Regions from separate parts of the Pseudoalteromonas sp. NS-SX12 genome, predicted to be linked through region 1. Evidence: predicted binding sites of a transcription regulator. Region 1 holds the regulator's gene; each other region holds the start of a gene.
The links. Region 1 encodes sigma-54, which starts transcription at its own class of promoters, with help from an activator protein. Its sites were predicted from a motif close to GTTGGCACGNNNNTNGNNT; they were not measured.

Region 1 (7,390 bases):
TTGCTGGGCTCAGGTAAGGTTTGCCATAAGCTGGCTAATTGTTGCAAATGTGGCAGTAAAAACTGCTGAGGTTGTGTTAAATCGCTAACTGACTGTAATGTGTTGTCTATTAATAGCCACCTAACATCTTCAAGCTGCCTAACAGTGCATGTGCCTATTGGCGTTTTTCTTAAGCAAACTAGGGTGCCAAGCATGTTTGCGTTATTTACAAAATCAATAGATACCACATTAAGCCCTTGTAAACGCGTTCAATATTAAGCGTAGGCTAATACCAAAGTGTTTACCATCGAGTGATTTTATATTGTGCATTTTTAGGTTAATCTGTTGCCAATTAAAATTATAAGGAGTCGCTATGTTACAAGTTACGACACCCCAAAGTAGTCAAGATTGGCAGGATTATTATCAACTTAGATGGCAGGTGCTACGCGCCCCTTGGCAGCAGCCTCGAGGTTCTGAACAAGACGAGTTCGAGCAAGAAGCGGAACATCGTTTTATTAAAAATGAACAAGGCCAAGTGCTAGGCGTTGCACGTTTGCATTGGAATACCGGTGAACAAGCGCAAGTGCGTTATATGGCGGTGAATAAAGATCATCGCGGTCATCACCTTGGCAGTCGTTTATTGCATGAACTAGAAAAGCTTGCATGGCAGCAAGGCGCTAAAGAATTACTCTTGTTTGCTCGTGATAGAGCGGTCGATTTTTATAAGCGCCACGGTTATGTGGTTGTTGAAAAAGCGCACTTGATGTACGGCGATATTCAACATTGGAAAATGGTTAAAGTATGCCCGTCATGTCCAGGCTGGTTCCGTCGCCCTGAATGGACTAAGGTGCTGCAAAATACGTGGCGTGAGGATATTCCAATCAGCGATGCTATGGGCATTAAGGTTGAGAGTTATACCGATTGGCAATTTACTACAAGCGCTGAATTTAGTGCTAATCAAAACCTTCACGGTACAATGTTTGCCGGTTCTATTTATAGTCTTGCTACCTTAACAGGTTGGGGAGCAACTTATTTACATTTGAAAGAGATAGGAAGCGACGCTGCAATTGTGCTATCTGATGCAAGTATTAAATATCTTAAGCCGCTAAAACAAGATCCTATCGGCAATGTTGATTTACACAAGTGCTCAGGTGATCTTTCTAGCTTAGAGCAAGGTGAAAAAGCAGTTTACACAGTGCCAGTGCAAATTTTTGACGGTGAGCAACTGGTTGCTGAATTTGTCGGTGAGTACACCTTGCTGCCAAAGAAGTAGAACTAGGGTGATATAAGCGTAATTGCTTATATCACGGTAACAGGAAGTAGGTTGCAGTGCCAAGGAAGGCAAAAATACCTACTACATCTGTTACTGTTGTTAGAATTACCCCGCCAGCAAGTGCTGGGTCGATATCTAATTTCTTTAAAATAAGTGGAATTGTTACCCCGGCACAACCGGCGGCAAATAAATTCATAAACATCGCAAAGGCAATCACTAAACCGAGTGTGAAGTCCCATTGCCAAAGCGCTACTACCGAAGCTATTAACACCGCCCAAATCACGCCATTGAGCATACCAATCGCTATTTCTTTACCAATTAACCAACGCTGGTTGGCATCGTTAATGTGGCCAACAGCCATACCGCGAATAACTAAGGTGAGTGTTTGGCTACCGGCAATGCCACCCATTGAAGGCACAATGCCGTTAAGTACAGCTAAAATCGGTAATATACCTAAGGTCGATTCAAAAAAACCTGCCACAAATGCAGCAAGGATTGCAGTAATTAAGTTTACGCCAAGCCACACCGAGCGGCGCTTGGTACTTTTTACAACGGGAGCGAAGGTATCTTCTTCGTCATCAAGACCCGCCATACTCATCATGCTGTGTTCGGCTTCTTCACGGATTACATCAACAATGTCATCGATGGTAATACGGCCAAGTAATTGGCTGTCTTCATCGACAACAGGGGCTGAAATCCAGTTATGACGTTCGAATAATTGCGCAACTTCTGACTCACCCATACTAACAGGGATTGCTTCAGATTCATTATCCATCACTTCTCGTACAGTGAGTAACGGACTTTTTGTCAATAATGTCGCAAGCTGAATATCACCTAAAAACTTATTTTCTTTATCGACAACGTAAAGTTCATCGGTGCCTTCAGGTAATTCGCCTTTTAAGCGTAAATAACGCAAAACGACGTCAAGCGTGACATCAGGGCGAATCGTGATGGTATCGGTACTCATTAGAGCACCCGCGGTTTCTTCCTCGTAAGATAAAACAAATGTCGCGCGCTCTTGATCTGTTTTATCCATTGAGCCCAATACTTCTTGGTATACGGTATCGGGTAAGCTACGTAACACTTCTGCAAGGTCATCATCATCCATTTCTTCCGTTGCAGCGGCAATTAGCGCAGGATCCATTTGCGCGATAATGCCGTTACGCACATCTTCAGAAAGCTCTTCTAAGGTTTCACCTTGCAGATCCGGGTCAACCAATTGCCATAAAACAGTACGGCTTTTATGCGGTGAAGACTCCAACAATAAAGCAATATCACACGGTGGCATATGCGCTAACATGCGTCGAACATGCACAAACATGCCGCTACTTAGGGCTTTTGTAACCTCATGTAGTTGTGTTTGTGAGTAGTCTTGTTCTAGTGCTTCTGGCATGTTCACCCTATTATTTATTGAAGGTTGGAGTGAATGATTGCAACTCTTTGATTTATTAGAGTTAACTTACGTCTAACTTATTGTAGCATTATTGCAGAAAAATGTTTTAACTAAGTTAGCTGTTTATTCGTCTTCGTTAAACTTAGCTTGAATTAAATCGCCTATGGCAAGTAACGCTTGATCTTGGTCAGGACCCTCACAACGCACTAATACCTCTTTACCTTGCGAGCTTTCTAACAGCATTAAACCCAATACACTATCAGCTTCAGCCGTTTTACCGCCTTGGGATAAACTAATTTTCGCATCAAATGCCATTGCGAGCTTTGCAAGTTGGGTTGCAGCGCGAGCATGTAGCCCTAACTTGTTTTCGATTAAAAATCGTTTTTCAACTGACATAATAGTCGCTTATGCTTATTTGTTTACTTGCTCACGATGGTGGGCTTTTACGTTTTTATGGTGTTTGGCGAAGCTATCAGCCAGTGTTTGTGCTAAATAAACTGAACGATGCTGGCCGCCAGTACAGCCAATTGCAACGGTTAAATAGCTACGGTTATTACGCTCTAAATGCGGTAACCAAGTTTCAATAAAGGTTTGCACTTGCCATGCAAATTTATGAACCACAGGCTGGCTAGAAAGGAAGTCGATTACCGGTTGGTCTAACCCCGTTAACGGCTTAAGTGCTGGTTCCCAATGCGGGTTTGGCAAAAAGCGGGCGTCAAAAACATAGTCAGCATGTTTTGGAATACCGTGTTTATAACCGAATGACTCAAACGTGATAATTAACTGATTTGATTTTTTACCGAGTACCTTCTCTCGTATGCTATCGGCAAGTTGGTGAACACTTAAGCCTGTTGTATCGATAAAAATATCCGCTTGTGAGGCGATAGGATCGAGCAGCTTTTTCTCAGCTTCAATGGCTTCTTCAAGGGAGATATTATTCAGTGATAACGGATGCAAGCGGCGCGTCTCTGAAAAGCGCTTAATTAGCGTGCTGTCATCGCTATCAAGGTAAAATAAGGTTGGTGTTGCAAAACCAGGTAAATAGTCGAGTACTTCTTCTATTTCCTCTGGCTCTTTAGTCATATTTCGAGCATCAACACTCACTGCAATTTTGTCGTATTTATCTGAAACTGAGCGGATCAACGAAGGCAATAAATTAACAGGAATATTGTCAACAACATAGTACCCGAGATCTTCCAATACTCTGAGAGCGACTGTTTTTCCTGAACCAGAACGACCACTGACTAAAATAAGTTGCACTTAGATCTCCCTTAGTTAACTCGCCTCACTACTAATGATTTGATATAGCTGATGATTATTTTCAGCGTGACGTAGTTGACGGCAAAACTGCTTATCTTTTAGTTTATCAGCGATGGTGGCTAAAGTCTGCAAATGTTGCTGGCACTTTTGTTCTGGTATGAGCAGTACGATAAAAATATCAACGTCTTTATCGTCAATAGCATCAAACGGAATAGGTGACTGATTTACAATTAAAAAGCCAATGGTATTTTGTAGGCCATCAATGCGGCCATGAGGAATGGCGAGGCCTTTACCAATACCCGTGCTACCTAGTTTTTCGCGTTGCAGCAAGGCTTCAAGAAACTCTTGAGAAGTAATATCAGGGGCTTGCTGATGGGCAAGGTCGCTAATAAATTCAAACAGTCTTTTTTTGCTATTAAAAAGGACCGCGGTTTTAGCGCAGTCCTCAGCAATAATATCGGTTAATTTCATTTTAGTGGCGAGAAAGTTTCTCTTTGTGCTTAATTACTTGGCGGTCTAGTTTGTCGACCAGGCCATCGATTGCTGCATACATATCTTGATGCTCGGTAGAGGCAAACAATTCGCCACCGTTAACATGCATAGTAGCTTCTGCTTTTTGTGATAGTTTTTCAATATCTAGAATAACGTGCACGTTATTTATATGATCAAAATGCCTCTCTAGTTTTGCAAATTTGTTAGTGACATAGTCTCTTAAAGAATCAGTAATTTCTACGTGACGACCTGTTAAGTTTAATTGCATAAGCATTTTCCTTCTATTTGGTCTAGATCAGGCTCTTGCGCTGATTAGACGGTGGTATGGATAGCGACTCACGGTATTTTGCGATAGTGCGTCGCGCCACTTTAATTCCTTGTTCTGCTAGTAAGTCGGTAATCTTGCTATCACTTAATGGTTTAGCTGGATTTTCCGCCGCAACTAGCTTTTTGATCAGTGCTCGAATCGCGGTAGATGAACACTCACCCCCATTTTCCGTGCTAACGTGGCTTGAAAAAAAGTATTTAAGCTCATAAATGCCACGTGGTGTATGCATGTATTTTTGCGTTGTTACACGCGAGATAGTCGACTCATGCATCTCGACCATTTCGGCAACGTCGTTTAAAACCATAGGTTTCATTGCTTCGTCACCATATTCAAAGAATGCCTGTTGTTGTTCAACAATGCAATTGGCTACTTTTAATAAAGTATCGTTGCGACTTTCTAAGCTTTTAATAAACCATTTTGCTTCTTGCAAATGGTTGCGAATAAACTGGCTGTCAGTGCTTGATTTCATCGAGCGAGTAAGCGCAGCATATTGTTCATTCACGCGGATCTTTGGCATGCTATCGTTGTTTAAATCAACGCGCCAACGTCCTTTAATTTTCTTTACTGAAACATCGGGAACCACATATTCAGGCTCTTCTTTTATGATGCTTTCAGCTGGTTTTGGATTAAGGCTATGTATTAATGTTAAGACTTCTTTTAACTCAGGCTCCTTGAGTTTAGCCTTCTTCATTATTGTACGATAATCACGTAATCCCAAAAGTTCCATATGGTTTGAGATTACGCTCTTTGTTTCGTTTAGCCAAGGGGTATTTTTGTCGTACTGATTGAGCTGGATCAATAAACATTCTTGTAACGAACGTGCAGCAATACCAACAGGATCAAAGAGTTGAACGCGTTTAAGTACAGCTTCAACTTCGTCTAGTTCAATTTGTTCTTGGTCGTCAGATTGCTGTACCGCTTCTAAAATTTCTTCGCTACTTTGTGTTAAATAACCTGAATCGTCTACCGCTTCAACAATTGTGGTTGCGATCATCTCGTCGGTGTCGCTGAACGGCGTTAAGCGTAATTGCCACATCAAGTAATCTTGCAATGATTCGCTGGTAGAGCCTTGATATACAGTATCGTTGTCAGGAGCTGGGGCGTTACTGACAGAAACTGGTGCGGCGCTGATATAATCATCCCACGACACATCCATAGCTAAATCTTCAGAAATATTCTCGTTGCTAAGTGCGTCGCTTGATTCAATTTCACTTTGGCTTGGCGCTGCTTCAACATCATCGCCGTTTATTGATTCGTCTTTGTTTGACTCAGTGCTTTCGTTGTTTTGTTTATCGTCACTGTAGTCAATGTCTTCTTCAAGTAAAGGATTGGCATCAAGCGCTTCTTGAATTTCTTGCTGCAAATCTAACGTACTCAGTTGCAACAAGCGAATAGCCTGTTGCAATTGTGGAGTCATTGTTAGTTGCTGCCCAAGGCGAAGCTGTAAAGATTGCTTCATGTAGTTATTCTAATCCTTCTTTCGATTTCAAGCCGCTAGTTAACAATTCAATTCCAAATTTAAGGCCTATAACTATTACTATAGTCTGAATTGTTCACCTAGGTATACATCGCGTACTTTTTGGTTGTTTAAAACGTCTTCAGCCGTGCCAGATGCGATTAATTCGCCGTGAGAAACAATGTAGGCTTTTTCACATACATCTAAGGTTTCACGCACGTTGTGGTCTGTTATTAACACGCCAATGCCGCGATTTTTCAAATGCTCAATTATTTTCTTTATATCTATCACTGAAATAGGATCAACACCAGCAAAAGGTTCATCTAACAGGATAAATTTGGGGTTTGCGGCTAATGCGCGCGCAATTTCCACACGACGACGTTCACCGCCCGACAATGCCATACCCTGTGAATCTCGGATATGGCCAATGTTAAATTCTTCTAATAAATCATCGAGCGCTTCTTCGCGTTGCACACGATTAAGTTCTTTGCGTGTTTCTAGAATCGCCATGATGTTTTGATATACAGTAAGCTTTCTAAAAATCGACGATTCTTGCGGTAAATAGCCTATGCCTAAACGGGCGCGACTATGCATTGGTTGCAATGTAATGTCATTATCGTCAATACGAATAACGCCATTGTCGCTCGGCACTAAACCAACAATCATGTAAAACGTCGTGGTTTTACCGGCACCGTTAGGACCCAGCAAACCAACAATACTGCCAGCTTTCACTTCTAAACCAACATTTTTTACCACTTGGCGTGATTTGTAACTTTTAGCCAGCTTTTCGGCAATTAATGTGCTCATTGTCCGCCTTGTTCATTTTGCGTATTGATGATGGTTTTTACTTGGTTAGTTGAGTTTTCAGCTTTTTTAGACGTCACTGTTTCAGCTGCGCGATCATAGATGATGGTATCTGCTGACATCATGTCGCCATTTTGTTGAAATTTGGCGCCACCAGACATTGTAAATAATGATTTAGCCACATCGTAAGTGACTTTTTTAGCACTTGCGACAATGATTGACCCATCTTCTTGTTCAGCACTAAATTTTACCGGATCACCACTGGCAATAAGTAATTGCTGGTTATCTCCTAACTCAGCTCGTTTATGTGCTTCAAGGTAATCGGCGGTGATGGTCATATTGCCATGCTTAATTTGTACATTATGGCGAAAAATACCGACATTTTCTTTTAAGCGAGCAGCTTGC
Region 2 (7,390 bases), 380 kb from region 1:
AAATAATTATCAAATTCTGCATTTGTTAAAAACATTTTGCCGGGCGCAATCGCCACATTGTGTTTTATTAATCGTTTAAAGAGCGTTTCTGAACTTTTGCTATAAGGTAGCTTTAACCATAAACAAGGCCCCCCAGATATTGTTGGTATATCTATGTAACCCACTAGTGGCCGCAAAATAAACAAGGTTTCAGTGTACTGCTGCCACATTGCTTTTCTTAACCGCGTGAGTAATTTTCGATATTCTAATGACCTAATCATCTCGTTTAGCATCATTTGGCTTGCCATATCAGGCTTTTCTACCGTGATATGCTTTGTAAAAAGACATAATTCAATACATTGATGGCAAACCATATAACCAAGCGAGAAACTAAAGCTTATCGTATCAGAGAAATCGCCAATGCTAATTGCTGGTGTTTTATCTTGCGGTGTTAAAAAATGCATGATCGATTTAGGCCGCATTCCTGAAAAGTAAAGCTCCCCACGATCATATTCAATTAACACAACATCACGTGCTTGCGCCCATGCGACCAATGCCTTTTTGTCTTGGTCATGCAACAAGCGCCCGGTTGGGTCATTAAAATTTGGATTAAACACATATGCACTGAAAGGCTCGACTTGATACACCTGATCGAGCAAAGCTATTTCATCGGCGTAATTAGCTTGCATTGGAATAGCGACAGTGTCGATTTGCAATTGCGCCATATTAGCGTTTATGAAAAATGAGCATGGTGCTTCAATAGCAACCCGCTTTTGCAATAACCCTAAAGAGATCATAGCCAGGCTCAGCGCATCGCTGCGCCCGTGCGTGATTAGGATATTTTTACTGGCATACGAAAAATCATTGCAACTTAGATGTTGCGCAAGCGTACTTCGCAAATCAGGTAAACCCGCTTCAAAATTATCTTGCTTTAAACGATAAGGTCGTTGGGTTAATACTTTACGATGCAACTTGTTAAGCAATGTTTCATTATCTAGCACGGTCGAAGGGCCAGTACAGGACAGCGGCAAAATAGATTCATCATTAAACGAATACTGTACCGATTGCGCCAGTGGTAAAGCATGTAAGTCACGCTTATAAATTACATCACTGCCATAGCTATGCGCTTTAAATTTATTCTCGCCAGTTACAAAATAGCCCGATTTAGGTTTTGCATGTATAAGTGTCACTTTTTCAAGCTCTGACAGAACCTTAGTAGCCGTGCTAATAGAAACGTCGTGACGCTTGCTCAATGCCCTAACCGAAGGCAATTTATCGCCGGGTAGCAATTCGCCATTACTAATGAGCTGTTGATAGTAAGAAAATAACTGACGGTATTTGAACTCAGCCATCTGTACCCTAAAAATATTCTGCAACTGTATCTGTATTGCATTTTTGATCGGCATTAAAGTTTTTACCAGTACAGATAAGGAGAAAATATGAATACACTTATTGAAACACCGCGTTTATTAATGCGCGAATTTACGCTTGAAGATGCTGAGCACGTATTCAAATTTAGCAGTAATGAAGATGTTACCCGTTATACCGGAGACGCTGGCTGGGTAAACACCATAAACGATGCCGAAAATATTATTCGCAATATTTGGTTAAAAGAATATAACGAGGTTGGCTATGCGCGCTTTGCCTTGGTCCTTAAAGAGAACAACCAAGTTATTGGGTTTTGTGGCTTAAAATATGAACCCGAGTTAAATGCACCTGATATCGGCTACCGCATGCTGCCAGAATATTGGGGCAAAGGCTTGGGCATGGAAGCAAGTCGCGCCGCACTTGAATATGCATTTCACCAGCTTGGCCTTTCTTATATTGTTGGCGAAGTAGATGTTGCTAATACTGCTTCACATAAAATACTCACTAATCTTGGTCTTGTAGAGCAGAAACGTTATGAAAAGTGGGGACATCATCTTATTCATCTAAGTATTGATAACTTCCCTGAAATCACAACCGACAAGTTCACCTTAGTTCAACAAACACAGGCAGAAGCCGAAGCCGTTTTCCGTCTTTTTTCTAACTCTAAGGTGTGTGAGTTTTACGATTTACCAATTATGAGCGACCTAGCGGAAGCCAAAACGCTTATTGAGCAAGATGAGCTAATACGCAGGCAAGGTAACGGACATCGCTGGTTAATACAGTGCAACACGCGCCAGCAAATTGTTGGCAGCTGCGGTTACAAATATGATTTTTGCACACGTACAGCGAAAATTAGCATCGAGATCCACCCTGATTTCTGGCAACAAGGTTTCGCATCGAATGCTATTGCTACTATGACAAAATGGATGTTTACTCATATCGCCTCATTAAACCGAATTGAAGCAGAAGTACTACCAGAAAACACAGCGTCAACTAAACTGTTCACTAAGATTGGTTTTCATTTGGATGGTGTGATGCGTGAAAAAGGTGTTTGGAAAAATAAAACCCATGACCTTCAAGTTTTTAGTTTACTCAGGCGTGAAATTTAAGAAGTCAATATTGCATCAAAGATAGATCTCAGTATGATCCACAGCCCGCTTAGTGTAACGCTTTGTCGGACATTGTTAATATTATATTGGGGTCTCTTACTTATTATGAAAAAATTGCTTACGTCGCCGTCAAAAATGCCACTTTCTGAAGTGGAAGCAAACATCTACCAAAATATTTTAAAACTCATTCCAGATGTTAGCCTTAACTTAATGGCCGTAAAAGTAAGTAACCACCCCGAAGATTTTGCTGGCTGGTGTTATGAGTTAATTGATGTCGTAAGCAAGCGCATTAATTTTGATCTACTTGAAGCAAACCAGCTGCCAATTTTAAAGAAAATCCAGCAACAGCTCGAAGCTGGTATTAGCATTAGCCAAATTAAAACGCTACGTATTGCACCTTGGCCTGTTGTATTTGATTCAATTCAACAAAACAAAGAGCGCATTGTGCTAGATGAGCAACTTGCACTGCTTAAGCATATTGAAAGCATTCGTGAAACCTCGCTGGTTGATATGATTGAAGAAGACAAGCTGGCATTTGCTGGTAAACATACCGCAAAACACGATCCAAGCATTTACCAGTTTGATGTTGAATGGCTAGCATCAACTAAAACCGCTAAAGCACTGCATAATGTAATTGCCACCAGCTGTACTGACTTAAATGAAGCGCTTAATCATATTCCACTTGAAGGCGCTATCACGTTAGAAAACTACATGGACTTTGTGCGTGGTTATATTGCTGCGTTTGCAGCCGTTGATAATGAAAAAGCCACACTTGCACCAGCTACACGTTTACTTGCAATGCGTCGACCTGACTTTTTCACCCCAGTAACAGCAGCAAGCCTTGATATTTTATGCCAAGCGTTTGGCCTTGTAAGATTAAACAACCAAGATTTTGACCGTTATTGGCACGACATTGTTATGGCAATTCATAAACAACCTTGGTTTATAGCCGCAACACCAGAAGCTGAAGTAGAACAAGCGCTTTGGCAGTACAAGGCATTAGTACCGTGTTGGTTTGCTTATTACAGTGACGATGCCAAAGAAAACTCGAATTACTACAAAGCACTTCATAAACCGAAACGCGCAAGCTCAGAGAAATCGGGTGGCCGTAAACGTGGCAAAGAATCAGCAGAAGCATTGGTTGACCGTGCTCTGGCAGCAGAAGATATGCCACAACATATTAAAAATATGCGCGACTCAATTGTGAAAGAAGTTGCAGCAGGTCGTGGTGTTGATGAAACTATCGCATTAATGCGTACCATATTTGGCTAAACCTCTTTCAATAAGGTGCGCAGTTTTTGTGCACCTCTATGTTTCTAACGCACCGAGATAGTGCAGCATTTCAATTCCTACACCTTGCCAAATTCATAATTCCTTACTAGTACTTTGATATCGTTAATTTTTTTAATTTGGGCACAAACCTTGTTAATGGATAGTTAACTCAGCGCTACAATTTTAGGAATTATTATGAAAAAACAATTACTCACAACTCTCACAGCTACGAGTATCGCCTTTTTCTCAGCAGCAAGTTATGCAGAAGTAACCGCTAATGCTGCAGCTTCATCAAACTACTTATGGCGTGGTGTAACGCAAACCAGCGACAACGCTCAAGTATCTGGTGGTATCGATTACAGCCATGAATCAGGGTTTTATGCGGGCACATGGGCATCAAATGTGGACTTTGGTGGTGATAAGCCAGGTTATGAACTCGATTTATACGCAGGCTTTGCTGGCGAAATGGGTGAGATTGGTTACGACGTGGGCTATGTATATTACGCATACCCAGATGCGGTCGACTCAATCGACTTTGGTGAGCTTTATGGTGCCCTAAGCTGGAACTGGCTAGAAGGTAAAGTAAGTTACCTTAGTAATGCGCAATCTGGTGCTACTTCAGAAGAAGATATGATTTACCTCGAGCTAAACGCAACTTTTGAAGTCTTAAATGAAACCGAACTGACATTCCACATTGGTAATTCAATGGGTGATACCGTTGCAGAGTGGTATGGCGAAGACGACAGCTATATTGACTATGGTGTTAGCATTGCCAAAGGCGGTTTTACCTTTGGTGTTGCACAAACAGATTTAGATGCAGATGACGATTTAAAAGTCTACGTTGGCTTTGCCATGGACTTTGAACTTTAGGCTCTATGAAGCTTTAAACTAAAATTACTCCAACTTGCTACAACTAAGGGTGCTTGACGGCACCTTTATTTAATTTTGTAAAAATATGCTGACTACTAGGGTCTGTTGATCTTTGCTGTTCTATTTTTGTTCTCTTTGAGCGTGTTTTTATCGCGGCGCTCGATGTGTGGCCTAGCAATCTAAGCGAATATCGAGCAACAATGAGAAAAGTGCGCTCAAAAGAACCGTTCGGCAGCGCTTGATTGGGGTTTCTACTGTGTTATCGGCTGACTCACATAGAATAACTATGCCACGCAGCCTCTGCCTTGTATAAAACCCAATCAAACTGCTGCAAAAACGAACTTGAAAGGTCGACAGACCCTAATAATCAGCACACAATATCCAAGGCTAAGTGTTATGGCACACTGTGACCGGTTGATGCTTGCCAAACGCGATACCATTGCTCACGACTCAAACGCACTTTACTCGCCGCAACTGCCGATTGAATACGAGCTAACTTTCCAGTACCTAAGATTACACTCGGTTGACATGGTAACGTTAACAACCACGCGTAAGCTGCTTGGTCGACACTATCTAACCCCGTTTCTTCGGCAACACTTTGTAATGCAGATCTAACTCGCTGTGCTTGTTCTGTTTCAGCGAATAATCCGCCACCAGCAAGAGGCGACCAGAGCATAGGTGATATTTGATGCTGTTGGCATAAGTTAAGCGTACCATCATCGAGTGCCCCCATATGTAACGGCGACATTTCAATTTGATTGGTTACTAACTTAAAGTCTAAACGCGACTGCAATAACTCAAACTGTGAAACCGTAAAATTAGATACACCAAAGTTAAGCACTTTACCTTGCGCTTTTAGCTCACAAAAGGCGTCTGCAACTTCATCCGCATGCATTAAATAATCTGGACGGTGAATCAATAACATATCAAGGCGATCGGTTTTGAAATTACGCAGTGATTGTTCTGTCGAGGCAATAATGTTTGCTTTGCTTGAGTCATAGTGTGCGGTTTTGCCAGCAAAGCCATTTTCAGGCCACGCAGGTTTAATACCACACTTAGTAATAATCTTAAGCTGATCTCTTAAATGAGGCGTTAATGCCTCACCAAAGAGTTTCTCACACTGGTATTGACCATAGATATCCGCATGGTCAACCGTATCTATGCCAAGCGCAAGCAATTGCTCAATGAATTTCGCTAAAGAAGACCCGCGCTGTTGCCACTCATCTAAACGCCAAAAGCCAGCCACAAACGACGGTAATTTAAATTCTTGCATATGATTCCCCCTGATTTAGATAAGCTTATTGTAAAGTGTGGCCAAACTTAGCGCATTGCTTCACATACGTTTTCAGGAAAAAATAATGTTTTTGCATGAAATAAAAACCGCTTTCTAAGCGATTGTGCAATTTGCTAACGTTTCGCCATTAAGAGATACACTCAACTTGTCTTGTATATTAAGCTTACCTACCCCTTCAGGCGTGCCCGTTAAAACAATGTCGCCCGGCTGTAATGAGAAAAACCTGACAATTTCAGATAGCAGCTGCTCAATTTTGAATATCATCAAGTTTATGTCACCAGATTGGCGAAGCTCATTATTAATCGAAAGTGAAAATTCACTATGTGTTAAATCACCCTCTGCTAGCGGTACAAAGCGCGACACTAAACAGCTATTATCGTAAGCTTTTGCACGCTCCCACGGATGCCCTTTCGCTTTAAGTTTTGCTTGCTCATCGCGTAACGTAAGATCAAGCCCTACACCTAAACCAGCAATACAAGACTTATAATCTGCAAGATTGCCCTTATTGAGCGGCTTACCAATTAACAACATTAGCTCCGCTTCATAATGGTGCTCACCTAAGCTATGGTCTAACTCCACTTTTCCTTCTGCATTTACAATACTGCTTGCTGGTTTTAAAAAGAGTAACGGCTCTGTAGGTACTTCATTACCGAGTTCTACTGCATGAGCAACATAATTGCGCCCCACACACACTGCTTTGCCAATAGGAAGCCCGATAGCCTCACCGTTATTCCATAAATACGTCATTTAAAATTACCTTTTTATAGTGCTTGCGCCCGTTCCTTAAGTTCAGCCAAATAGCTTGCTTGTCGCTTTTTATGCCAAGTGAGCATATTAGCGGCAAGACTCACCGCCTTTTCTTGCAACTCAATGGCTTTTGCCAATTTATTACTTTTCGCATAAGCCTTGGCTAAGTGGTGATAAGCGTATGCATCTTGCGGATAAAGCGCTAATGCTTGGTTAAATACCTTTATCGCTTGCTCTGGCGACGTTTCCAACAAGTGAAATCCCAGTGCATTAATTGACGATTTTGGTGATACTTCAAAACCAAACTTTTCAGTTGATAGGCGCTTATAATGCGCAACAATCGCATCCACACCTTGCCTAGCTATTTTTGATTCAGGTGCCAAGCCATTATGAATCTCATCAAAGATCTGCTCTATGCCATACGCAGTAGATAACACTGGCAACGACATAAAATAATGTTCTTTATAATTTTGATATTGCCATTGTAATGATGCAGACGCGTTTGCACTAATTTCTTCTTTTAATTGTGAATATCTATGCTGTTGATGATCTTCTTTTATGGTTTCTCCATGGGTAAACAGTAAATAACGTGGTTTATCATTTAGCTTGGCTATTTTCTTACCATAGTCATTTAAAATATTGACACGCTCTGGTGTGAGCTCAGGGCTAATTACAATATGTGCATTAAACAAGTTCGGTTTATTCACTAAGCTTGAAAGCACCACCGAACCATTCACCCTAAAGCCACTAA
Region 3 (7,390 bases), 700 kb from region 1:
ACCGTATTATTGGCAGCAATGGCAAGCTAACGGGTTACGCAGGTGGTTTAGCCGCGAAAAAGCGATTACTCGAAATTGAGGGGGGTTAGTTAGTTTTGAAAGGCGCTGACCTTTTCGCATAACTCATTTGCGGCAATAAGCACTCGATTGGTGTAGCGGTGTAAGTGATCAGGGTTGAGTTTTATTATTTGACCTTTTTTAACCGCTGGAATTGAATTCATATCACGCCAAATTTTTGCTTGTGTGTTGTCTTCATCCATTTCTGAAATCACAATAAATTCTGGCTGTTTTAACATGACCTGCTCTTTATTAACGGTTGGGTAATTAACCGAGCTGTCGGCAAATACATTGCTTAGGCCGCAGATGTCAAAAATTTGATTAACCAAAGTATGTTTATTGGCTGTCATAATCGGTGTATGCCAGAGTTGAAAAAATGCAGTGGCAGGCTTTTCTTTTTGATAGCGCGTTTTTAACTCGTTAATCTCATGCTTAAATTGTGATGTGTAGTCAATAGCTTTGTTTTTGGCGTTTAATGTTTCGCCCAGCGCAAGTACTTCGTTTTCTATATCTTCTAAAGTATGTGGGTTGGAAATAAACACATTTAAACCCAGCTTTTTCATTTTCTCAATTTGGCCAAGTTTAGCGTTAGAGCGCCAGACCAGTACAAGATCTGGGTTTAACTCAACTAATTTGGCTAAGTTAATACCATTAGCATCGGCTATTTCTGGGTGCTTTTTTGCATCTTCAGGAAAATCACTGTAACTGCTTACGGCGACAATATTTTCACCTAATCCTAGCGAGTATGTCCACTCAGTTAAATGGGGGGCAAGTGATGCAATGCGTTTAGGCGTCGCTGAAAGCGGTAAGCTTAACAATAAAGTAAAAACAAATATAAGCTTAGAGATGGTTAGTCGCGGCATAAATAATTTCCAAGAAAAGAATAAGGCAAAGCCAAAATGCACTGGCAAACATCAGTGCGTTTTTCGCTTGTTTAATTGCTTTTTGCTGTGGCAGTGTTTTAGGTCCGATGCGTGTTTTGCTGTAGCGCTTACCAGAGTAAAAAGCAGGACCACCAAGTTGTACGCCAAGATATCCACTAAGACAAGCAAGCAAAAAACACGAGTTTTTTTGATAACCATTATCTACAAATAGCGCTAAGTAATGAAAACCTTGGGTTTTAGGTTTAAGCAGTAAAGGCAAGCAAAAAAGCCTAATCGGTAAAAATTCTAAGTAATAAATAATGGCGTTGGTTGCGTTACTGAACTGGCTATCTGGTGGCGCAGTTTTAGAAAATACATTGGCACAATGTAAAAATAGGCAATAAATAAGTGCCGCGTTAAAACCCAAGCAGTAATAAAGAATAAGCGGCAAAAAAAAGTGGCGAAAATAGCTTAAACTTTGGTGTTCAATGATTGCCTTTATTAATCCAGACTCTGATAAGTTGTTACTATCACGACGTAAAAACTGGCTTAAAATATCACGTACCACGGGCTTTTGTTGTTGTGTTAATAGCCATGCTGCGCGTTTTAATTTAGCGTTACTGTAAGGATTGTTGATCAGTAAAAATAAGATTAACAACTCAAACGCAACGGGGTATTGTGCAAAGCTTGTGATGCCAATCGCCAAGATTGCGACGCAGCCCACAATTAAACAACTTAGTAATAAGGAAGAAAAGGACGCGTACACATTCGATGCGTTTGCATCATAAATACGCCCAGCCATTTTGCTTATCAGTAGGCGAAAAAGCGGAGTGGGGTGATATTGCGAGGGGATAACTAATAGTGAGCTAACCAGCGCAAGCAATATTGTTTGCCATGCGCCGGTTGAAAAAAATGGCAGCTCAAATGCCACTTACAGCGAGACCTGCTTTAGATTCTTTAACAGTGCAATCACCATCTCTGATGAGTTTTCTGATGCTTTCACTAAATAAGACTCGAATGATTCTGGTGATTCTTTACCAGCAATATCTGACAGCGAGCGAATCACTACAAATGGTGTATTTAGCTGATGACATACTTGTGCAATTGCTGCACCTTCCATTTCAACCGCTAACATATTTGGAAATTGTTCGCGTGTTTTGTCAATGCGCACAGGATCACACATAAATGAATCACCGGTACAAATTTGGCCAACCATTGTTTTAATGCCTTTCGACATTTCAGCAATCGCTTTCTCAGCATTTTCTACAAGTGTTTTATGTGCAATAAACGCTGGTGGCATTTGTGGTACTTGACCCATTTCATAACCAAAAGCAGTAACATCAACATCGTGATGACGCACTTCACTTGAAATAACCACATCGCCAACGTTCAGGCTTTGCTCAAAACCACCTGCAGAACCAGTGTTGATAATGCAATCTGGTGCGAACAACTCAATCATTAGCGTAGTAGCGAGTGCCGAAGCCACTTTACCAATACCAGATTGAACTAAAATAACGTCTTGATCAGCAAGTTGACCTTGGTAAAACGTGAAGCTACCGCGCTCAGTAATTTTAGTGTTTTCAATCGCAGCTTTTAAAATAGCTACTTCTGGCTCCATTGCGCCAATAATACCGATTTTCATAATGGTTACGCCTATTTATAGGGAATAAATAAAATATGGCGGAATTATAGCTAGGTTACTAATAAATTCACAGACAAAATAAAACCCGCAATATGCGGGTTGTTAGGACGGAAAGAACAACACGCTGTAAAAAATTAAACTTGTGCCAGAGCCGTTGACTGCGACTTAACCTGTGACGGAGACAACACTGCCGTAGGTTTACTGGTTGCTTTTCGAATAGGTGGTTTAGAATTGGTTACTTGTTTACCCAATTTAAATAAAATGGCCTGTCTTACTTCCTGTGGCTTGTAACCTGTTTTAACTTTTATGCGAATAAGCGGTACACCGGCAGATTCTAACGCGCCATTTACAAACCAGTCTTTTTTCGCTTTGTGACCATTTTTACTAGCATTATTGACTAAGTCGATTGCTGCAACAATCTTCAAGCTTTCCTTATCCAATAATACGTAATCAAGCTGTTTATTTTGCGCTTTAGCAAGTGCACTGCGACGTGACTTGTCATCGGTGCCCGGTTGAAAATCTAAAATATCAACCAACCTAACGCGACTTACAATTTTGTAGTCAGAGCCAATCGCTTTTTCCAGCAAATTTAAAAACGCCGTTTCTACCTGAGTAAATAACGATTTTTTTTGTGTAAACGGGTAAGGATTTCCCGAATGGGTAAATTTTGACGCAACAAACGCCGCCATAACCACTAACACTAGAATTAATAACGAAACAAGTTCCATAGATACTCCAAATCAAAACTTTGACGCAAACTTTTTCAAAATGAATTAAGCAATAAAAGTGCCAAAACTTTATTACTACGTCTAATAGGTTTTATGGGAATTTTGTTGGCTTAACAGCGCTACTACTTGTTACTCGCGCAGATACTGGGTAAAATTCAAGATTCCGTTGTGCTCATTCGAATTTGGGGTTTGCCGACTCGCTCTGTTCGGTATCTAGATTGACGCAATAAAATAACAATAAATGGTGTTACTTATGCGCTTCGCTCGACTTTGCTTGTTTAAAATGACAAATAAAAAAACGTTTAGTAAGAACGTACAAACTTTTGTTAGTTCAATAATCGCAACTTCTTTTGTTGCGTTCACACCCGTGGCGGCTGTTTCGGCTAACACATTGCTTATGCTCTCAGACGACCTTAAGGTTTGTTCCAGTGAAAATCAACGTTTCTGTACTAAAGAGGGTAAAGAATCGTTTTCCGATGATGTAAAACAAAAAGCAATTTTTGATATTACCGATGAAGCACTGTTACGGGTTTCTGAGTATGCTTGGACTGAACAAGAAGAGTTAAAGAAACAAGTTGCTGATATTCTAAAAGCGGTAAAACCTAAGTTTGAGAACAAAACACTAACTGAGCGCCAGTTTGTGAGAGCGCTGCGTGGTGTATCAATTGAAGTTGGCACAGAAACAGTTTCGGGTCGTGATATTTGGCAGAGCTTGTACGAATTTGAAAAGCGCAACTTGTTCGATTTGTTAGAGCAAAAGCAGGCTGAAAGTCGCTCTAAACGCAAAAAAACCGAAGTTAACTGGGCGCAAAGCACAAACTTAGAGGCAACACTTGCTTACCAAAAGTTATTTGATTTAAGTGTTGAAATTTCAGGACCTAAGCGCAAACCGCGTATTGCTGTAGTAACAGGCACAGATCGCGACCCATATGCACGCGTTGACTATTACCTAGGATTGTTCGAGCAAATTGGATTTGAAGCGACTTGGTTGCCAATTGATGCAGCAATGCAAACGGCTATTACGGCAAAAGAATATGAAAAGTCGTCTTGCGATAGTCTAGAAGAATTCCAAATAAAGCGTTTAGCGAGCTTTCGCCGTGAAGTACTTTACCCAGATTTATATCGTCAGCAAGTAAGCGAATGTAAAAAGTCGTCGCCATTAATTGACACAATCAAGCGAATGGATGCGATTTATATTGCTGATGGTAGCCCGCTATTAAGTTACCACGCGTTTTACACGCCAACCGGTGCACCTAGTGAATCGCTTACGAAAATCATTGATATGTTTAATAAAAATGAAGTGTTAGTGGCGGTTGAAGGCGGCAGTGTAAATGCGATCACCAATGCTAGAAAACCACTTAGCATTTTGGCGGGCGCTGTTAATGAAATTAATACGATTGTGCCTATGTCTTTCGCATCTGGCCATGACGCATGTAGCTTAGGTGCTGATTGTATTGCACTTGAAAGCGAACGTGACTTTACAGTTGTTGAATCACCAATTCTACCATTACTACCGTTTGGTATTGTTGACACTCAAGTATCGAAACGAGGTAAACAATTACGCGGCCTACATGCAGCACTATTCAGTGATAATCAGCGTATATTTGGTTTAGATGATAAAACAGCTGTCGTTGTTACCAATCAAGACAATAACCTTGAGCTAGAAGTGATTGGCTCTGGCGGTATGTGGTTGTTTGAAGTAAACAGAGAAAATAATGAAGGTGGTGTACGCGAGTTTACAAGTCACTACTTCACACATGGTGATCATATTGCAATGCGCAGCGGTGGCGTTTCGGTGGAGTTCCCAAGTTGGAAGTATGCAACTCAGTTAAATGGGTCTCAGCCACAAGTAACTTCAGCACAGGCGCTATCACGCAACAACTTCTTTAAGTTGAACGAAATGATGTGTCAAACAGGTGCTAAGCAGGCACTTGGCAACGACCGAATTAATGAGCAAGACGTTAGTTTATCAATTGCACAAAGCAGTTCAGCATTGGCACGCTTAGGCGTAGCTAAAGTACGTGGCGGCGAGTTTAGAGTATGTTCGCTTTCGCAAGTCGCAAATAAGCTGACGGTTTCACCAAACCTATAACTTTACGTGGTGAGCTATAACTTGAACTATAGTTACATATTATGAATAGCTCACTTTCAAGCTTTTGGGTAATCGCCCTTAACCGATTAATTGACCGCCTTGGCACAGGTAAAGCTGGGGCGGTCATTTTTGTTTTAATTCAACTGATTGCGTTAGCGGTAGCCTGCACTTATTACTATATCTCGTTAGGCGAAGTGCCTTGGTTGGAAGTTGTGGGCATGTTGGTATTTGCCGCAATTCTAGCGCCATTATTTATCATTTCTATCTTTGATATTAACCATCAATTGAGCGCCTCCAATCACTATATTGAAAGTGCGACCAAACAAGAAAAGCTACTTAACCAAAGCCTAAAAGAAAACATTCGTCGTTTAAATAATGAAATTGACGACAGAAAATTGGCATTCCAAGCAAAGCGCCGAGCGATTGAAGAGTTGCGCCGAGAAATTGCTGAACGTAAACGCACACAACAAGAGCTAGATGAGCAAGAAGTGTTGTTGCGCTCAATTGTGGATTCATCTCCCGACTTATTTTATTACCGCGATAACTCAGGCCGTTTTGCAGGTTGCAACAGAATGTTTGAAGAGGTGATGGGGTTGTCGTCGGATCAACTTATTGGACGTCGCGCGGATGATATTTTTGGCAAAGGGTTAACACCATCGGTACTTAATACCGACAACGAAGTTCAACAAAACCATGTTTCTGTCACGCTAGATGTAAGTTGCCAAGTTAATAAAGAATTACGCTGGTTTGAAATGCGTAAGGTGCCGTTCTTTAATCCAAATAACGAATACATAGGCCTGCTGGGTTTTGGTCGAGATATCACATCGCGTAAGCGCGCAGAGCAAGATCTCGAAACTGCATATAAAGACAAGGGTAAATTTATTGCAACCCTGAGCCACGAGTTGCGTACACCGCTTAATGGTATTGTTGGTTTAACTCGCATGCTACTTGATACTGAGTTAAACGATGATCAGCGTAGCTGGTGTAACACAGTATTTTCGAGTGCAGAAACCCTTGGCAATATATTCAACGACATAATCGACCTCGATAAGGTGGATCGAGAGCAATTAGACATAGCATGTGAGAGCGTCAATCTTGCTGATTTTCTCAATGACATCTTTAATTTTGGCGGCTTAATCGCGCAACAGAAAGATCTTGAATTTAAAGTACACCAAGACGGCGTGTTTGATGTACATGTGGAAATCGACCCGACCCGTTTACGCCAGGTATTGTGGAATCTTATTAATAATGCGGTGAAGTTTACGCAGCACGGAACCGTCACTCTCGATTGTAAACGTGTTTATCGCGGTCACACGTCTTATCTCGAAATTAGTGTGAGCGACACAGGTATTGGTATCGCCAAGGACGAGTTAAGCCGAATCTTCGATTTATACTATAAAGTACCTGATTTATCAGGGGGCAATGCACTTGGCTCTGGAATTGGCTTAGCGGTGTCACGTGCACTTATTTTGGCTATGGAAGGCGATATTCACGTTGATAGTAGTGTGGGAGAGGGCAGTACCTTTAATATTGAAATTCCATTGGTATTAACCGAGCAGCCAGTGCAACAAGTTTATGATGGGCGTCCACTAAATATATTATTAGTAGAAGATGTGCCGCTTAACGCAGATATCGCAATTAACTTGCTAGAGCAGCGTGGGCATGATGTGATTTGGGCGGAAACAGGTGAAGATGCACTTTCGTTCATCGAAACCGAAGATGATTTAGATTTAGTGCTGCTCGATATGCAGTTGCCCGACATTAATGGCGACCAAGTGGCGCGAATTGTACGTTCACGTGAAGAGTTTGACCATTTACCATTAGTTGCATTAACTGCAAATGTGCGCCGCGCTGAGGAAGATTTAGCAGGTGTTACTATGCAAGGGTCATTGGCTAAGCCGATTAATACGCGAAAGCTTGATGGAGTACTTGCAGAGTTATTCCCTCATTCAACCAAAGAGGTTGAAGTAGAAGATAAGAGTCACGATAAAAAGTCTACGCTGATTAC
Region 4 (7,390 bases), 510 kb from region 1:
CTGGTCACTTAAAGAAGGTGACAAGGTGACAATTTCTGGTCCGTTCGGTGAGTTCTTCGCGAAAGACACAGACGCAGAAATGGTATTCGTTGGTGGTGGTGCAGGTATGGCGCCAATGCGTTCGCACATTTTCGACCAGCTTAAGCGTCTTAACTCTGACCGTAAGATGAGCTTCTGGTACGGTGCGCGTTCTAAGCGTGAAATGTTCTACGTTGAAGATTTCGATGGCCTACAAGCTGAGAATGATAACTTCGTATGGCACTGTGCATTATCAGATCCACAACCAGAAGATAACTGGGAAGGTTACACAGGCTTTATCCATAACGTTCTTTATGAAAACTATTTACGTGATCATGAAGCGCCGGAAGACTGTGAATACTACATGTGTGGTCCGCCGATGATGAACGCGGCAGTAATTAACATGCTGAAAGACTTGGGTGTTGAAGATGAAAACATCCTACTTGATGACTTCGGTGGTTAATTCACAGGTAAAAAGATAAATTTTTACGATACAATTCAGGCTCCTAAATCGACTATAATGATTTAGGAGCCTTTTTTATTACAAGATAATAAGTTTATGAAACGAATATACTATTTTGCTTTTTTTCTGATTCTACTGACCTTGGTTGGCTGTGATCAGGCGGCTAAAGAAACCAAGATGCAAGAGGTGTTGTTGCAAGGCAAGACTATGGGCACCACTTTCACAATTAAGGTATTTGTGCCAGAACAAAGAGTGCAGGAGCTGAGCTTATTCAGTGATGTAACAAGCCTGTTGAAAGACGTAAACCAATCCATGTCTACGTATATTCCTGATTCTGAAATCAATCAGTTTAACCGTTTAGCTGCGCATCAAAACTTTCCTATTTCTGAAGATTTCCGCCGCGTTACCGCTGAGTCAATTCGTTTAGGATTAAGCACAAAGACGCTTGATGTGACTATGGGGCCTTTAATCGATTTATGGGGGTTTGGGCCTGATAACCGCCCTGAAACCATTCCAAGTGATGAGGTGATTGCTGAAATAAAGCAGCATATTGGTGTTGATAAGCTTAAGTTATCAGAACAAGGATTGATGAAGACAGTCGAAGGGTTGGAGATCAGTTATTCGGCAACAGCGAAAGGCTTTGGTATTGATAAAGTAGCCGAATATTTAGATTCATTGTCGCTAACCAACTATATGGTTGAAATTGGCGGCGAAATCCGTACTTCAGGCCACAAACCAAATAACGTGCCTTGGGTGCTGGCGATTGAACAACCAGATAGTGAACCTGGTACACGCGAGTTTCATAAGTTAATTCGTGTAAATGACATCGCGATGGCGACTTCAGGTGACTATCGTATATTCTACGATGTTGACGGCGTACATTACTCTCATCTTATACATCCTGAAACGGGCAAGCCGGTGCGTCAGGACTTAGTGTCGGTAACAGTGCTTCATGCGTCAGCAATGACAGCGGACGGTTTAGCGACCGCGTTAACAGTAATGGGTACAGAGCAAGCGAAACAATATGCAGAGCAACATAACTTGGCCGTTTACCTCATTAGTAAAACGCCAAAAGGTTTAGAAACATACGCCAGCAACGCGTTTAAGCCGTACCTTTAAGTTATTTATTTGCTTTACGGGGCAGCTAAGAGTTTTACGTTGCTCAATTTGCATATTTGAGAGCGAGACGGTTTTGAATTTTGGCTTGCTTTGGGTCAAGTATTAGCCAATTCAATATTACATTTTTTGTCTTGAGCGCGTATAATTGCGACACTTTTTTAAGGGGCCAACTATGTCTATATTTTTTCTTACTTTTGGATTACTCGTTATTATTGCACTAGCAATGGCTGTGGGCGTAATTGTACAAAAGAAATCAATGGCGAGTAGCTGTGGTGGCTTAGGTGCGATGGGCATAGATAAAGTATGTGACTGCGACGACCCATGTGAAGCACGTAAACAGCGTTTGGCAAAAGAACGTCGCTGGAATAAAGATCGCATCATTTAATCATTATAAAAAAGGCCATCAATTGATGGCCTTTTGCTTATCTATATCTGTTAGCAATTCTGCTGCCTGTAACAGGTCGTAGGTATTGGCCTGGGTCACTAAAACCGAAGATTTTACTCATCTTAGTTGAAACCTTTTTATTGCCCTTCATTGCAGGCTCAAAACGCCACTCTTTAAGTGCGCGTGCAATGGAGCGCTTGAAACGGCTATTTACATTATCCTTGTACTCTATATCTCTAACATGACCTTGCTCATCAATAGTAAATGTTACGGCAACATCCACATGATTTTGTCGTGATGATGGCATTCTTGGGTGTTCAGGAATAACTGAATGAATGAGCTTAGCACTAGTAAATTTTGGCTCTAATTCCACTTTTGTTTTTTCGGGCTGTTTTTTTAGTACTGGCGCAGTAGTTAACTTTTCCGCGTGTTCGGTTTTTGCTACCGATGGTGTTTTAACAGGTTGGTTTGATTTAGCCGCTAATTGATTGCTTTTGCGCTTGCTAATTTGCTGAGTTTTTACTTTCGTTGATTTAGCAGCCTTATCTGCTTGAACTTTTGCAACCACCGCTGACTTCGCTTTTTGCTCCGCCTGTTTACTTGCTATTTTTTGCTGTTTAGCAGTCTCTTTTCCCTTTTTTTCAGTAACGCTTGTTTTGCTTGAGTTACGCGTTTTTGCGCGCGATATTGGCTTTGTAATTAGTTTAGGCTTTGGCTTTAAGTCGCTCACAGTTTTTACAATCTGAGCATGAGCTTTCTCAGTTGATTTAGCTGTAGCAGTAGTGTTAATCGGCGATTTTTCTTGAGCGTTTTCTTTTACTTTAGCAACTGCTGTTTCAAGCGGGTTACTGGTTTGTTGTTCTTTGTTGGTTTTCTGATTTTTATTGTTTTGCTGAGCAATAGGTTGCTGAGGCTTTTTATTTTCTGCAACCTTTGCGTCCAGCACCATAACGTGTTGCTGGTTAGCAGGTAGAACTGGCGCCGGCTCGGTCTGTGTCATTGCAATAACTTTAGAGGCGGTAAATATGCTTGGAATAACGAATGCCGCAGCGAGTGCGGCGAGCCATTGGTTCCCATAGCGTGGCGCACAGCTGTGCTGACCTACGGCGCGATGGATACGTGATGACAAGTCACCACCTGTTGCTGCCATTGCAAGCTCAGGAATGTTGTGCCTAAGCACTTCTGCTTCGGCTAATGCTCTGGCATATACTAACTGGTTGCCACAGTGGTGGATTGCTAAATCATCACAGCAATATTCACGTTCTTGTCGAATTTGTTTAGAAATCCACTTAACTGCTGGGTGGAAGAATAATACTAACTCAACAAATGTTTGTATTAGGTTGACTAAATAATCATAACGTTTGATATGTGCAAGCTCGTGTGCCATTAGCATTTCTAGTTGAGCGATTGATAACCCGCTTGCCAAATTTGCAGGCAGCAACACCACGGGCTTTATCCAGCCAATTGCCATAGGCACGTGTGCTGTTAATGATATAACCAAGCGGGCGCGTTTAGTTACAAAAAGACGCTCTTTAAGTTGGTTGAAAATTAACTCTAGCTTGTCTGATGGCTGCACAATATTGGTTGTTGTAAGCTTATGTACTTGCAGCATTTGTAAAGTAAGGCGCATGCTTAACACAATAATGCCAGTCATCCATAGCACGGCAACTAGCGGCGTATAATCAGCTAACTGAATCTGATGCGCAGTGTTAGATATACCTGAAGGCGCCATTGATGACGCAATAACGTCATTTATTGCAAGTGTGCTTACATTAATTACTTCGTCAGGTTGCGACAGAATATAAAACGTAATGGTTGGCGCAATAACACAAAGCAGTAAACAGAATAATGAGAAAATATAACGGAATTGGCTGTGCTTATTGCTGGTAAGTTTATTTACACAAAAAAGTAGGCCTGCAATAACTAAGCCTTGCCATAAAAAATGTAATAGAGTGAGAGAAATAAAATAGAGAGTATTACTTTCTAATAATGAGGGCAGTATATCCATAACGTGTGCTTACTTATTATTTTTTTCGAGAGAATCTAACAGAGTACGAATTTCATTAATTTCTTTAGTACTGGCTTTTTCGTCGCCAAGTGCGCGCATCACCAGATCAAAACGTGACCCACCAAAAGCTTTGTTAACAATGTCTGACAGTAAAGATGATTGGGTGTGTTCCACAGAATATGCCGCGCTGTAGACATGCGCACGAGTCGACTCATCACGTGTAACAAGGCCTTTTTCGTGCATGATTTGTAACATTTTAAGCACAGTGGTGTAGCCTATTTTTTGGCTTTCACTGATATGTTCATGCAAAGTGCGAACAGTGGCAGGCTGAATACGCCACAGCACATTAAGAATGTTGAGTTCTGCACTTGTTGGTACGCGTTTATTCTTATTCATAATTACGTCGCTTTTCGTAGATTGTTATTTACTCTACGAGATAGAGTTTATTTGTCAACCAATTAATCCTTGCATGTTTTGCTTGTAACGTCGGGATAAATTCAGATTAGCGCCGTCTTTTAAGGTAACAATATAGTCTCCGTTATCGGTAGGGCGGATTTCGCGTATTGCTTGCTTTTTGATGATCGCAGAGCGATGAATGCGAATAAAGCCAAATGGCGATAGCTGCTGTTCCATTGAAGATAATGTTTGGCGATGTAAAATCGTTCGCTCATCTTGGTTGAGGTGCAATTCAACGTAGTTTCCAGCGCCGCCAACCCAAGAAATTTCATCAGGTGTTAAAAATTTTATTCTACCGGCGTCTTTTAAAACGATTTGCTGGTCATCTAATTGGTTAGACGAAAATCGTTGTACCAGTGAGCTCATCAACTCAAATTGCTGTTTCTCAGGCGCGAGCATTCTGGCTAGCTTATCTAATGTTTTGCCTAAACGAGAATTGACCATAGGCTCTAAAATAAAATCAAATAAATCACATTCAAATGCCTTAGCTGCATCAACGCGATTACTTGATAATAATATGATTTCAGTTGAGTCTGCTAATGATTGAAGTGTAGGCCAATCATGTTCTTGAATAAGCTCATTTTGTACAAAAAGTACTTTGGCACTGGTTTTTTTACAGGCTGCTATTAATTTGGCAAAACAAGATTCAACATTTGTTAGCTCAAAAAGTGAATTGTCGATTTGTTGTGACAGAATTTCTGAGAATGTTGGGTCGTTGTGACCGACGACTAGATTGTATCTATCCATTTTATCCACCTAATTACGATACCTTTCGTAATTAATATTACGAAACTTGTCGTAATAGTCAACGAATAAATGTAAGTGGATGTAAATAGTTTGATTTAAAGGGGTTTTAAAGAGAAGGGCGAAACATTTCGCCCTTACACATATTAATTTTTTAACTGCTCAAGAGCGTGTTCGCCCCAGCCTGTTAGTTGATTATTTTTAAACACAAGCGGCGTACATTCATCTTTTGTTGTTTTACCGTCAGAATGAATAGAGTTTGTTGCGTAGTAAAGAACACGATACTCAGTATCGTTTTGTTTTACTAGCTCAGAAAAGTTTGGCGTACCAAGTTTATTGATTACGTGTTGATACTCTTTTCCAATTTCCATATTGGCAATCGCTTTGCGGTTTTTTTCATGGGTTCTTTCCCAGCTAGATGAGTAGTCTGATTTGCCTTCGCCGCCTACCGCAACAACACAGCCTGTTAAAAGTGGCAATGTGAGGGCTGATGCTAAAACTAAGTATTTCATAGAAGATCCTTGAATGATATTTCAAATATTATAATTTTCTAGTTATTAGCAGAAATAGTGCCAAAAAATTAAATTGTTATTTATCAGTTTGTTATTATTTTTATAATTTCTGGTTTTGGTGATATTTACGAAATTTTAGTGACTTTGACTAGTTGCCATCGCCGTATATTCGCTTTTTTCAAGGTGTGGTTTAATCGTCGCTTTCTGTGGATATTTATTGTACCTAAATGAATATTTACAAAACTTCAATACTCTACTTATGCTGTTATCTGCATTCATTTTCTTATCAATAAAATGAATGCAGATAAAGGCATCTTAAAACTTAACACGCCGTAAAATAAAAACTTGCTGAATCAAATAAGTTTGATACATAATAAACTGTATATATAAACAGTATTTTGTGATTTTGAAAAAATTTATACATATTGATATGGATTGTTTTTATGCAGCAGTCGAAATGCGAGACAATCCAGAGTTGAGAGGTAAGCCAATCGCAATTGGCGGTAAACACCGTCGTGGTGTGTTGGCAACCGCCAACTATATTGCGCGTCAATATGGTGTGCGCTCAGCAATGTCTAACTATAAAGCGCTGCAACTGTGTCCAGAATTACTGATTGTTCCCGGCAGAATGGCAGTATACAAAGAAGTGTCTAATCAAATTAGAGAGATTTTCGCCAAATACACAGATCTAATCGAACCGCTTTCTTTAGATGAAGCCTATTTAGATGTAACCGATTGCACACAGCACTCAGGCAGTGCAACACTTATCGCTAATGCGATTCGTGATGAGATTTTTGAAACAACAGGTTTAACGGCGTCGGCGGGAATCGCACCCATTAAATTTGTGGCGAAAATTGCCAGTGATGAAAACAAACCAAATGGCTATTGTTTGATCCCTCCTCATCGGGTGCAAGGGTTTCTTAAAGCGCTTAACCTTAAAAAAATTCCTGGTGTAGGCAAAGTTACCTTAGAGAAATTGAATGCATCAGGTTTGTTTGTTGGTGAAGATGTATTAAACCTCGGTTTAAATCAAATGCAGGTAAAGTTTGGCACTTGGGGCGCAGAGTTATTTAAAAAGTGTAATGGAGAGGTGATTGGCAAGATAAATACATCACGTATTAGAAAGTCACTTTCAGTTGAGCATACCTACGAATATGATAAAACATCGCTAGAACAATGCTTAGCAGAGCTGCCAAAATTAAAAGATGAGCTTGATACTAGGCTGCAAAGTAAAGGGTTGTTAAACAAAGTGTCTAAGCTTTCGGTAAAAGTTAAGTTTAACGATTTTGTTTCAACAACCGCGGATTACAGCTGCACGCATTTAGATGATGATATTTTTACGCGTTTAATCGAAAAAGCCTACTTACGAGGCGGAAATAAAGGCGTGAGATTACTCGGTTTAGGTGTTGGCTTGTCTGAAAATAGCTACGAACAAGAGCAGCTTGCAATGTTTGAATCTTGATTTTTATAAATTTGCCCTCATATTTAAGCCATCTTTTCTAAACTTACGCGACAACATTGCGCGTATTTATTCGTTCAGTAAGGTTCAAAAATGACTTCACCAAAGGCCCTGCAAGCGGCATCAATTTCAGATTTACCTCAATATGTTGATAGTTTAATTATTATCTCGCCAGACTTGGCATTACTCCCAAATGATTTTCGCGATAGTGTAATGGCTACTGCGC

Region 2: a site for sigma-54 is predicted at 3,866-3,884, ahead of AC2IOM_RS03865 (TorF family putative porin). Genes of this name have one in related genera too.
Region 3: a site for sigma-54 is predicted at 3,338-3,356, ahead of AC2IOM_RS08740 (DUF2726 domain-containing protein). Genes of this name have one in related genera too.
Region 4: a site for sigma-54 is predicted at 5,752-5,770, ahead of AC2IOM_RS07875 (DUF3192 domain-containing protein). Genes of this name have one in related genera too.

Annotation. Positions count from the first base shown of each region.
Region 1 covers NZ_CM170634.1:1,172,180-1,179,569, forward strand. The annotation lists gene AC2IOM_RS05570 (polyamine aminopropyltransferase) at 1-227, opposite strand, end outside; gene AC2IOM_RS05575 (bifunctional GNAT family N-acetyltransferase/hotdog fold thioesterase) at 353-1,252, shown strand; gene mgtE (magnesium transporter) at 1,284-2,645, opposite strand; gene AC2IOM_RS05585 (HPr family phosphocarrier protein) at 2,769-3,041, opposite strand; gene rapZ (RNase adapter RapZ) at 3,057-3,905, opposite strand; gene ptsN (PTS IIA-like nitrogen regulatory protein PtsN) at 3,921-4,376, opposite strand; gene hpf (ribosome hibernation promoting factor) at 4,378-4,665, opposite strand; gene AC2IOM_RS05605 (RNA polymerase factor sigma-54) at 4,688-6,184, opposite strand; gene lptB (LPS export ABC transporter ATP-binding protein) at 6,263-6,988, opposite strand; gene lptA (lipopolysaccharide transport periplasmic protein LptA) at 6,985-7,390, opposite strand, start outside.
Region 2 covers NZ_CM170634.1:796,672-804,061, forward strand. The annotation lists gene AC2IOM_RS03850 (aminotransferase-like domain-containing protein) at 1-1,331, opposite strand, end outside; gene AC2IOM_RS03855 (GNAT family N-acetyltransferase) at 1,419-2,456, shown strand; gene AC2IOM_RS03860 (hypothetical protein) at 2,562-3,728, shown strand; gene AC2IOM_RS03865 (TorF family putative porin) at 3,924-4,598, shown strand; gene AC2IOM_RS03870 (aldo/keto reductase) at 4,993-5,871, opposite strand; gene AC2IOM_RS03875 (fumarylacetoacetate hydrolase family protein) at 5,986-6,639, opposite strand; gene AC2IOM_RS03880 (alpha/beta hydrolase-fold protein) at 6,654-7,390, opposite strand, start outside.
Region 3 covers NZ_CM170634.1:1,876,838-1,884,227, forward strand. The annotation lists gene AC2IOM_RS08720 (methylated-DNA--[protein]-cysteine S-methyltransferase) at 1-89, shown strand, start outside; gene AC2IOM_RS08725 (cobalamin-binding protein) at 90-920, opposite strand; gene AC2IOM_RS08730 (cobalamin biosynthesis protein) at 898-1,851, opposite strand; gene mtnN (5'-methylthioadenosine/S-adenosylhomocysteine nucleosidase) at 1,852-2,562, opposite strand; gene AC2IOM_RS08740 (DUF2726 domain-containing protein) at 2,697-3,290, opposite strand; gene AC2IOM_RS08745 (type 1 glutamine amidotransferase family protein) at 3,574-5,382, shown strand; gene AC2IOM_RS08750 (ATP-binding protein) at 5,424-7,390, shown strand, end outside.
Region 4 covers NZ_CM170634.1:1,680,852-1,688,241, forward strand. The annotation lists gene nqrF (NADH:ubiquinone reductase (Na(+)-transporting) subunit F) at 1-481, shown strand, start outside; gene AC2IOM_RS07850 (FAD:protein FMN transferase) at 578-1,600, shown strand; gene nqrM ((Na+)-NQR maturation NqrM) at 1,773-1,985, shown strand; gene AC2IOM_RS07860 (M56 family metallopeptidase) at 2,023-3,993, opposite strand; gene AC2IOM_RS07865 (BlaI/MecI/CopY family transcriptional regulator) at 4,003-4,389, opposite strand; gene AC2IOM_RS07870 (LytR/AlgR family response regulator transcription factor) at 4,444-5,196, opposite strand; gene AC2IOM_RS07875 (DUF3192 domain-containing protein) at 5,340-5,705, opposite strand; gene dinB (DNA polymerase IV) at 6,112-7,167, shown strand; gene AC2IOM_RS07885 (M17 family metallopeptidase) at 7,258-7,390, shown strand, end outside.